2 regions of the Lutispora sp. QWL-02 genome follow, and region 2 is predicted to be linked to the other one. Evidence: riboswitches for the same ligand, from Rfam matches in the RefSeq annotation. Region 2 holds a riboswitch; the other holds the start of a gene.
What was found. A riboswitch is a leader RNA that binds a small molecule or an ion and turns the genes downstream of it on or off. The one in region 2 is predicted to bind cobalamin.
Positions count from the first base shown of each region.

Region 1: it holds a riboswitch for cobalamin, as region 2 does, so the genes downstream of both, cobT (nicotinate-nucleotide--dimethylbenzimidazole phosphoribosyltransferase) here and AC4HCY_RS15565 (DUF2292 domain-containing protein) in region 2, are expected to answer to the same signal.

Region 1 covers NZ_CM177762.1:3,020,229-3,025,551, reverse strand. The annotation lists gene AC4HCY_RS14390 (glycoside hydrolase domain-containing protein) at 1-727, shown strand, start outside; gene AC4HCY_RS14385 (hypothetical protein) at 736-1,092, opposite strand; gene AC4HCY_RS14380 (hypothetical protein) at 1,189-1,344, shown strand; partial or broken gene AC4HCY_RS14375 (manganese catalase family protein) at 1,452-1,841, shown strand; gene AC4HCY_RS14370 (hypothetical protein) at 1,899-2,231, opposite strand; gene AC4HCY_RS14365 (patatin-like phospholipase family protein) at 2,393-3,322, shown strand; cobalamin riboswitch at 3,397-3,588, shown strand; gene cobT (nicotinate-nucleotide--dimethylbenzimidazole phosphoribosyltransferase) at 3,671-4,738, shown strand; gene cobU (bifunctional adenosylcobinamide kinase/adenosylcobinamide-phosphate guanylyltransferase) at 4,747-5,307, shown strand.
Region 2 covers NZ_CM177762.1:3,294,403-3,299,725, forward strand. The annotation lists gene AC4HCY_RS15560 (S-layer homology domain-containing protein) at 1-3,810, opposite strand, end outside; gene AC4HCY_RS15565 (DUF2292 domain-containing protein) at 3,918-4,067, opposite strand; cobalamin riboswitch at 4,241-4,421, opposite strand; gene AC4HCY_RS15570 (anaerobic ribonucleoside-triphosphate reductase activating protein) at 4,634-5,308, opposite strand; gene AC4HCY_RS15575 (ribonucleoside triphosphate reductase) at 5,308-5,323, opposite strand, start outside.

The sequences.
Region 1 (5,323 bases), 270 kb from region 2:
TGTATGCCGGTACCTGGTACCTGAAAGGCTTAGGTCAAAGAGAATAACAAAAGCTGAGGCTGAGGCAATAACAGCTGCCGGCATGCAGATTGTAAGCGTATATGAGACAACTGCAGATAGGGCAAAAGGCGGTTCGGAAGCAGGTAGGGCAGATGGAATAGCAGCATTGAAGGAAACTAAGATTGTAGGACAGCCTGTCGGCAGCGCAGTTTATTTTGCAGTGGATTACGATGCTCAACTGGCAGAATATGATATCATAGAAGCATATTTAAGGAATGCATTTGCAGAGCTCCCGGGTTATGCGGTGGGTGTATACGGCTCTTTTGCCATAGTAGAAGAAATGGCAAGGCGCAAAGCATGCACACATTTTTGGCAGACATATGCCTGGTCCCGTGGAAAACTATCAAGCCATGTAAATGTATATCAGTATAAAAACGGTGTAAAAGTGTGCGGCATTACCTGTGACCTGAATGATTCATTCGGTAATGAAGGATGGTGGCAGGTCGCAGAAAAACCGCGTATCACAAAATTACTTAAGGATGGCATGAAGGGTGAAGAGGTTAGGATATTGCAAAACATGCTGAACAGCCTGGGGTATAAGCTTACGGTTGATGGGGATTTCGGCATAATCACTCAAGGAGCTGTCAAAGATTTTCAGAGATCACGTGGACTTGTAGTAGATGGCATAGTAGGGGCCAAAACATGGGCGAAATTATATGAAGGGTAGCTATTTGGCTACTCTTTTTTTATAGCTATTTTATATATAAAAAATGAATAAGCTGCTATTGAACTGATTATAACTCTAGTAGACCAAGGGTCATAAGAACTAAAACCAATTAATATAACAAGAATACTGGCTATAGTTCCCCAAATTGTATTAAATAGAATATCATCTTCATTTATTTGCTTCCCTTTAATATGATCTAACAGTGTAGGTAATGAAACATGGTATATAAAAGTAACAATATATAAGGTTAAATCACTAAAACCTGATTTGCTTGCATAATAAATTGTTGCTGAAGGCGCTAATATAACAAAGTATACAGAAATGCCTACACAAATATTAATAATCTTAACCATAAATGATAACATAAAATAACCCCCTTTTTAATTCATTATACTATATTGTGTTAATATATAAATAAAAAGGAAGTTAAGAAGTTTATATGATGTACAGGAGTGAGTAAAATGACTGTAGTTCAAGAATATAAATTCGGCAATACAAAAGTTTTAATTTGTGATGATTCTTTTAAATCTCCTAAAGAGATAGAACAAATTGAGCAGAGAATTGCCAATATTGTATGGAGATATTTATCAAAAACAGAAAAAGATGATGAAGATTAGTTTAGATAGGAGGCTATATTAGGTGCCTACATAAAAGAAAAAGACCATTTATTTTGGTCTTTTTTTCACTATATGCCCTATCTTATTATTATAAGGGATAACATAATGGCACAGAAGAATTGGCCCACTGGGAGATAATTGCGACTTTGATATATAAAATTATAGAAAGAGCAACTCCAAAGCAGCTGGAGGAAGCAAGCCTGGGAGCTCATTATGTTCAGCACGGCAGGGACCTTTATCCCCATGATGCATCCGGCGTACCATGGACGGCAGCATACATTCAGGCTATTGAAGACCCTATAGCAAATCTGCATGAAGACATGGCAGCAGAAGAAAAAGCCAGAACCACATATGAGCATCTGATCCAATCCACCAATGATAGGGGTGTGATTGAGACCTTAAGCTTTTTAAGAGAGAGAGAAGTCGTTCATTTCCAGAGGTTTGGTGAGACTTTGCGTCTGGTTCAGGAACATTTGGATAGAAAGATGTACTATTAATAAATCCGGCTGAGAAGCCGGATTTATTAATAGTCTGTTACATGAATGCCTATCTTGTTAGCATTTGCATTGATTACTTGATTCCAGAAGTTCATCTAATATTGTTTCGCAATCTACTATGATAGAGCAGATGCAATCCATATCTACAAATTTGAATTTATCATGATAACGGAATACTGCTAAATCACCTATTACCGCTACCAGGCATGCATCTTCCAAAATGCAGTCTTCACAAGTATTTTTTAGTATGGCAGTTACCCTATTCTCATCATCTTTTGCCAATAAGCAGAGAAGCTCTCTTATGCTATCAGGAAAATTCTTTACTCTGAACTCTTTGCATTCTCTTCTGTCGTAATCCTTACATTCTTTTTTGCAGCAGTCTTTACCCATATGCGCTTCACCTCCCAATTGTAGGTGCCCTTCACCTGCTGATTCAGGTGTTGTTCACCTCTAATACCATAATATTTTTTCAGACCTAAAGTGTTACAAGTCTTTTTATAAATTTTGGACTTATTAATAATTATCTATTTTAAATATAGGGGGTTTAAGAAATGAAATTGGGCTTAGTTTTTTCCGGAGGTGGAATCAGAGGGCTTTCTCACATAGGAGCCTTAACTTGTTTGACGGAATATGGATTAAAACCGAAGATGGTTTCAGGCTGCAGTGCAGGAAGCATCATTGCCGGGTTATATGCAGCAGGAATAGCTCCAAAAGATATGGAAATGTTAGCATTGAAGAATATTTCGCAGATCATTGATATAGATTATAAGGGGATATTTAAAGCCATAGGGAATTTTATTGCAAATAAAAATGCAGAAGGAACGTTAAGCGGCTTTATTAAAGGCGATAGGATTGAAAAAACAATAGATAAAATTTTGAATGGTAAAAAGATGCATGAAGCAGATATATTTCTTGCTATACCAGCTGTGGATATCAATAGAGGCAGGACTGTAATGTTTGTCAGCCGGAAGGTGCCCCAAGAGAATGAGAAGGCATTATATATCGATGGGATCAAAATATCGGAGGCCATAAGAGCAAGCATATCAATACCTGTGATATTCTGCCCAAAAAAAATCGGGGATTATTCTCTTGAATTGGTGGATGGAGGATTAGAGGATAATCTGCCCTTTGAAATAATCATGAGCATGGGCGCTGATAAAATATTATGCTATGATCTGGGATATAACGGGCAATTAAAGAAGGGCATAGACAATATTTTTGAGATAGCATCCCAATCTCTAAGTATTTTTAGTTATACAATCACATCATTGAAAAAAGAGAAGTATGGGATTGATGATTTGAGCAGCTTCAGAAAAAGGAATTTGAGGCATGTCAGAAATAAAAAGGAAATACTGATTCTAAATCCCGGTATATATGATGTTTCAATATTGGAGACAAAAAGAGCTCCTGAGATGATAGAAAGGGGATATGAGTTTACAAAAAAATATGCTAATGATATATTGGAATTCATATACGGGTGATACGGGCAGGCTGGCATGAACGCCAAAGCGAATTAATAGATTGACTCAGTTTTTTAAAAACATTATAATTAGAGCAATAGAATATCATTTTTGGTGCCTTAGGCATATATTGAATGCATGAGGTTAAAAGGGAAAGCAGTTAAAACCTGCTGCAGCCCCCGCTACTGTATATGGGATGAAATCCGACTATGCCATTGGGGAACCGAGAAGGCAGGAGAGTAAGATGAACCATGAGCCAGGAAACCTGCCAATTATCGTTTCAACCTTCGGAGGGAGGGGATGATCATCTTTTCATATTCCCACACTGCAGGTGTGGTTTTTTATTTTGATTTAAGGAGAAAGGTTTGAATGAAGGATTTGAATGAAATACTGGAAGGCATAGAAGGAAGCTATGAGCATGCCAAAATTAAAGCAAAAGAAAGATTGGACAATCTGGCGAAACCTTTAGGAAGCTTAGGGCAATTAGAAGAAATCGCAATAAGGCTTTCAGGCATAACAGGCAAGATCAGCAATCCTATGACCAATAAGCAGCTTATAATAATGTCGGCAGATAATGGTGTAGTAGAAGAAGGAGTGAGCAGCTGCCCTCAGAATATAACGGCAATTCAAACGATCAATTTCATAAGAGGGGTTACAGGTGTGGGGGTATTGGCGAAGCATGCAGGAGCCAAGCTCAAGGTTGTTGATATAGGAATCAATGCAGATATTGATTATCCCGGCTTATATAAAAGGAAAATCAGGAAAAGCACATGGAATATGGCCAAAGGCCCTGCCATGACGAGAGAAGAGGGCTTAAAGGCTATAGAGACAGGCATAAATATGGTTGAAGAAGCCTTCCGGGAAGGGGCGCAGGTTTTAGGCACCGGTGAGATGGGGATAGGCAACACGAGCACCTCAAGCGCTATTATAATGGCTTTTACAGGATGCGATGCGGATGAGGTTGTAGGCAAAGGTTCCGGTCTCACGGGAGAAGGTTTTGAAAACAAAAAGAAAATTATAACCCAGGCATTAAAAATCAATAATCCGGACAAAAATGACCCCATAGATGTGCTGTCAAAGGTCGGAGGATTTGATATAGGCGGTATGGCAGGCTGTTTTATTGGGGCTGCATATTATAGATTGCCTGTTTTGATTGATGGCTTGATATCTGCGGCAGCCGCGTTATTGGCATATGAGCTGAATCCTATGACCGCGGATTATATGTTCACTTCTCATTGTTCAGCAGAGCCCGGATATAAGACAATAATAGACATATTAGGATTAAAGCCTATGCTTAATCTGGATATGCGGCTGGGTGAGGGAAGCGGCTGCGCCATAGCTTTCAATATTTTGGAGGCGGCTGATGAAGTGATCACAAACATGGCAACTTTTGAAGAGGCCTCAATAAAAAATGATTATTTAATCGATATAAGGTAGGGATATTTATGGGCAAATGTATTTTGGTTACAGGCGGAGCAAGAAGCGGGAAGAGCAGTTTTTCAGAGAATATGGCAAAAAGCTATGGAGAAAAGGTGATATACATAGCCACTGCCGTAGCCTTTGACAGTGAAATGGAAGACAGGATAAAAAAGCATAAGGAATCCAGATCTAAGGAATGGCGTACCATAGAAGCCTTTAAAGATATTGATGGGATAATACATAAACATGGGGAAGAATATGATTGTTTCTTGCTGGATTGCATCACGGTCATGGTAACCAATCAGATGCTGGAATATTTTAATTATGATATGGAATATGTAAAGATAGAAGATTATAACAGGGCCGAAGAGAGTATAAAAGTTCAGATCGGCAATATGCTGGAGGCCATATCAAAGTCGCCTGCAGATACAATACTTGTCTCAAATGAGGTGGGCTGGGGAATTGTACCGGAAAATCCTGTAGCCAGAGCATTTAGGGATATTTCAGGAAGAATAAATCAGATTATTGGTCAAAAGGCTGATGAGGTATATCTGACAGTATCGGGCATACCCATTAGGATAAAGTGATGCCATGAGAAGTTTA
Region 2 (5,323 bases):
CATAGCCTGATCAGTAGCCATAGGGTCAACAACTCCGGGCTCTGCTCCACCATTCCCTGTCCCGCCGGGTTTTACATGGTAGAATCCGCCTTCCGGTACCGCAAAAGATAAGAGTGCATCAACTGCAGAATATCCGTTTTTTATAAACCTTGGATCATTGTGGGGGTCTATCCCTAAACTTGTCAAAGCCACAATAACCTGAGCTATGCTTTCAGAGTTTATGGAGCCCCAGCTTAAATAACCCCCATCTTTCTTTTGAGCCCCTGATAGCCAAATGATGGCTCTGTCTACCGCAGCTTTTACATTTTCATCCTTTTTATAATATGGTGCAAGGCCTTGTATCGCCATTGCCGTTATATCCGGATCCGCAGCAGACGGCTTAACTCCTAAGGCCCATCCTCCCCCGTCAATCTCTCGGCCTAAGATAAAATCAATGAGCATTTGCCTTGTAGTTTGTACCTTGACATCCTTATCTATAGGTATTTCATAGTTATTGCTATCCAATGCTATTAACGCAAATATAGGTCCGTTGATCCCCTGTTTGATCAGAGTATTAAAGTCTGCCAGAGGCTTTGTTAAATCGTATCCTGCCACATTTTTGACATCTTTGCCTATGGACGTTAACGCCAAAATAACTCTGTCATATTCGGTATATTTTATATCATGCAGCTTACCCGATTTTTCTTTTAGTGTTTTTTCTACATTTGAATAATATCCGGCATAATATTCATCTGGAACCTTTACACCGGAGCGTGCCAGCCCAAATACCGTCCATTCTCCGCCTACACTCGCCACAACAGGGTTTGCAATTATTTTTTGCATAAACTCTGCCGTTTCTTCAATAGACTTTTTAACATCCTTGCTTATTGGCTTTTCAATATCCTCTGTTTTCTCCGGCCTCGGCGCTATGGAATCTTCAGCTTTATTGCTGTTTCTATAGTCATAGCTCCTCATTGCTGTAACTATCGCCATCTCTTTTGTGGCAAAGGATTTAGGATCAAAGCTTCCATTATTTCCTGCAATCAGTCCTAAAGCTGAAGCAGTCTCAACATAGGATTTAGCCCAAGGTGAAACCTTATCCATATCATTAAATACAGCGGTTGATTCAGCGGCCTTATCAGCTTCGTTTAAAGCTCTCACTATTATTGCTGCCATTTGTTCCCGGGTAATATTATCCTTAGGATTAAATTCATTGCCGCTTCCTTCTGTAATTCCTGCTTTATAGGCAGCGTTTATGTATGGATAAAACCAATCATTTTCATTTACATCTTTAAAATTAATGACCTTATTTTGATTTACATCAATTCCTAAGACAGAAACAATTATTTTTATAAACTCTGCCCTGGTAATATTGGCTTTAGGATTGAGCTTCCCATCAGAGCCCGATATAAAACCTTTTTCAGATGCTCTTTTAATATATTCCAAGGCCCATGACGAAATGGAGCTTGAGTCTGCATATAATTTTTGCAGATCAATGATCTTGTTCTGATCATTTTGCATGTCCTCCGGTTTATTATTGTCAACCGTTGCTGCTCTTATTTCTCCGCCTGTGCCGGCTCCGGTTCCCCCGCCGATGCTGCCGCCACCGCCGCCTCCGCCTCCGATGCTGCCGCCACCGCCTCCGATTCCGCCGCCGGCACCCGATGATTTATATATGAGCTTATATTTTTTATCCCTTTTGTTGCCTTCTGAATCTACTGCTGTAATTTCCAGTATGTTATCTCCGTCTTTCAATATAACAGTATAGCTTCCGCCTATCATTTCAACAGTCTTTCCGTTTAACTTGACCGTTACATCGGCATCCTGACCTTTTATAGGTCCATATGTGGACTTTGCAGTAACTTTAAACGTGATTTCACTTTGCGAGAATATTTTATTATCTGATATGCCTTCAACAGTTATAGTCGGCATATCCCATTTAGTAATATCTTCTCCCAGATCCACACCATAATCAGTAGTATATCTCCATTGCAAAACGTCTCCGTCTTCCAACCTGTATACGCTTGCCCCGTAATTCGGATACCAGCCATTTACATTATACATCCATCCGCTGCCTTCGCCATTGTCGAATTCTCCGTCTCCGGCTATGGATCGCACATATACGCTCTTGTATTTTTCATAATAATCATACTTGTATTTTATGCCGCGCTTATCCATTTCTCTCTTAGTCAAGGTCCAAACTGTATCCCCTGATTGAAGTTCTACTTTTGCAGGACTAATAACATATCCTTTATTTATGGTTTCTTTATCTATGGATAAAGTTATATATTTTTTTGTGGGAGTTGGGTTTACAGGCCCCCCCGGTTCGGTCTTCGGTTCATATATCAGCTTATAGCTTATATCCGATTTGTTTCCTGCTACATCAGCAGCCTCTATTGTTATGATGTTTTGTCCTTCGATAAGAGTAACTGTGTATCTGCCATCCGTTCCGGTTATTACTTCTCCCCTTAATTTGACAACAGGAATAATATTTTTACCGGCATTGTCTTTCGCCGTTACTTTAAAGCTTAATTCTTTTTCCGTTACTTTTTGATTATTAGCCAATCCTTCTACTGTTATTATGGGCTTTTTTGTATCCGGTTTTTGTATTCCCACATCAGCCATGTCATATAAGCTGCTTTTTTTGTTTACAAATCTATCATAAGCGACGAGAGCATAAGTTCCCTGATCAGTAGCCATGCCATCTATTACTCCCGGTTCCGCACCGCCATTTCCTGTGCCTCCAGGTTTTATGTGGTAGAATCCGCCTTCCGGAACTGCAAATGTCATTAAGGCATCTATAGCTGAATGTCCATTTTTGATAAACCTCTCGTCAGTGTGAGGATTTATTCCCAGACCCGTCAAAGCTACAACAACTTGGGCAATGCTTTCGGAATTCACACTTCCCCAGCTTGCAAAACCTCCATCTTCTTTTTGAGCTTTTGACAGCCAATCAAGAGCTCTGTCAACGGCAATCTTTACCGCAGTTTCTTTTTCATAATACGGCGTCAGTCCCTGTATTGCCATTGCCGTTATATCCGGATCCGGAGCAGAAGGCTTATCGCCTAATGCCCAGCCTCCGCCCTTAATCTCTCGGGCTAAAATATAATCAATAAGCTTTTCTCTTGTAGTTTGCTCTTCTGTTTCTTCTGCTTTAGGTATATCATAATTGTGAGCATCAAATGCTATAAGTGCAAAGATTGGGCCGTTGATACCCTGCCTAATAACATAATTATAATCAGCAAGAGCCTTACTGATATCATAACCGGCAACATTGGTAATATCTCTGCCTATGGATGTAAGCCCCAAGATTAATCTGGAGTGTTCGGTGCCTTTGCTTTTATCAAGCCTGCCTTCAGGTTTATTATTATCTTCATCAGCCATCATTAATTTTTTTACTTCATTGACTACATTATTATAATAGATATTATAATAGCCTTCAGGCACAGAGTAGTTTGCTCTTGCCAGAGAAAGGACAGACCATTCTCCGCCGCCCGTTCCAAAGGTCGGATCTTGTGTGTTTTTAAGAATATAAGCAAGATTTTTATCTAGCTGTTCTTGGGGAGAATTTACAGGCAGAGTTTGATCGCCATCTCCTCCCATAATTGCAAGCCTATCCGTGGATTGGCCGGTATACACCGCTTCTGTTACGCTTTCTTCATCATCAATCTGGTTTAATCCCAGGCTTTGGGATAAAGCTTCCTCTGATTTTTCTATTTGGTCTTTGCGATAATCAGCATGACCGCATATACCGCTAAACATGCTGAATAACATAGATAAAACTAAAATCAGCGACAAGTATTTTTTAGTCCTTTTAATTATTTCTCCCATCCTTTAACCCTCCCATTTTCAAATTACATTTAATCAAAATAAAAAAACTGCAGGAACCGGTAATCTATCTTTACGGCACCTCCAGTTTTCTGGTCAGTACATAAGCTTTAGAGCTTTATGGATTTTTTAATCTCTTCTACCCTTGTAGGAATACCATCCTGAACTATGATCTTTATCTCTCCAAATTCTGTTTCCCTAAGCAGCTTTATCAATTTCTCTTCCTTCTCGCTAAGCTGTATTTTCTTATCAGTCCCCACCTTAACACCCCCTATTTCAGAGATTAGAGCGCATCCCTTAAAACATAAAAATCCCGCCTCTAAAATATAAAGGCAGGATTTAAAATATCCAAACAAATAAAAGCATTAAAACAGCACTATAAATTTGCCGTATATGCTATGTGTTTTATTCATACTCCTCCCACCCGAGGCTTATTGACATAAGAATATAGGCAGGTCTCCTGACTTAAGATTCATCCTCTGCTTAACCTTCCCACAATTGACTGCGGTGGCATATAAAGCATTGTCGTCTATTACAGTAGAGGCAGCTGTACCGGGTTTTCACCGGTTTCCCTATTAATAGCGATAAGCTAACCATATATTCAAATATTTAATTTGATTATATTATACTATACTATAACAGCCATTGTCTACCAATTATTTAATTATGCGATTCATTAAGCTTCAGCAATAAAAGTAAATTTCCTTATAAGTATTATCGGGTTTAGTTATGAAGTCATATTATCCAAGCTTATAGGGCGGAGGGAACAGAATTATTCCCTCATATTTATCAGGCATTAACATCGATCTTATTAGCTGCCCTAAAGTTAAAATCCCCTGTAAGTGCAGCACAGGCTTTTTTGAAGTTTTTGCTTCAGTAAGCCGATTTTTTCAGTGCCGGAACCGTACTTAACGCCCTCAGCACTTCTGCAATTCTGGATCACATAGTTTGATGCTATGTGAAAATCCGAAATAATGCTTAAGACATCCTCTGACTCAAGCTCAGGGCACAGCGTTGTTCTAAACTCATATTGAAGTCCGCTCTCTTTGATTATTTCCACGCTTTCTTTGATTAAAGCGAGATTTAGATCTTTGGTCCTGCAAATGCTGACATATTTGCACAGCGGAGCTTTCAAATCCATTGCAATATAATCCAAAAGCCGATGCCGGATCAGCGACTTTAATGCATCGGGGTCTGTTCCGTTGGTATCCAGCTTTACACGCAAGCCTCTTGATTTCAGTTTTTTTGCAAAATCATTTATATCTCTTTGCAACATAGGCTCCCCTCCGCTTATCACCACAGCGCCGATCATTCCTTTTCTTTTTGAGAGCCAATGAAATACTTCCTCTGTCGCTACCTCTCCTGTACCATTACCTCTGCCTATCAGGCCCGCATTATGGCAGTAGCTGCAATTCAAATTGCAGCCTTGTGTAAATATCACAGAAGCGATCTCTCCCGGATAATCAACAAAAGATGTTTTGATAAACCCGCTTATATTCATTAGACCACCTCGGAA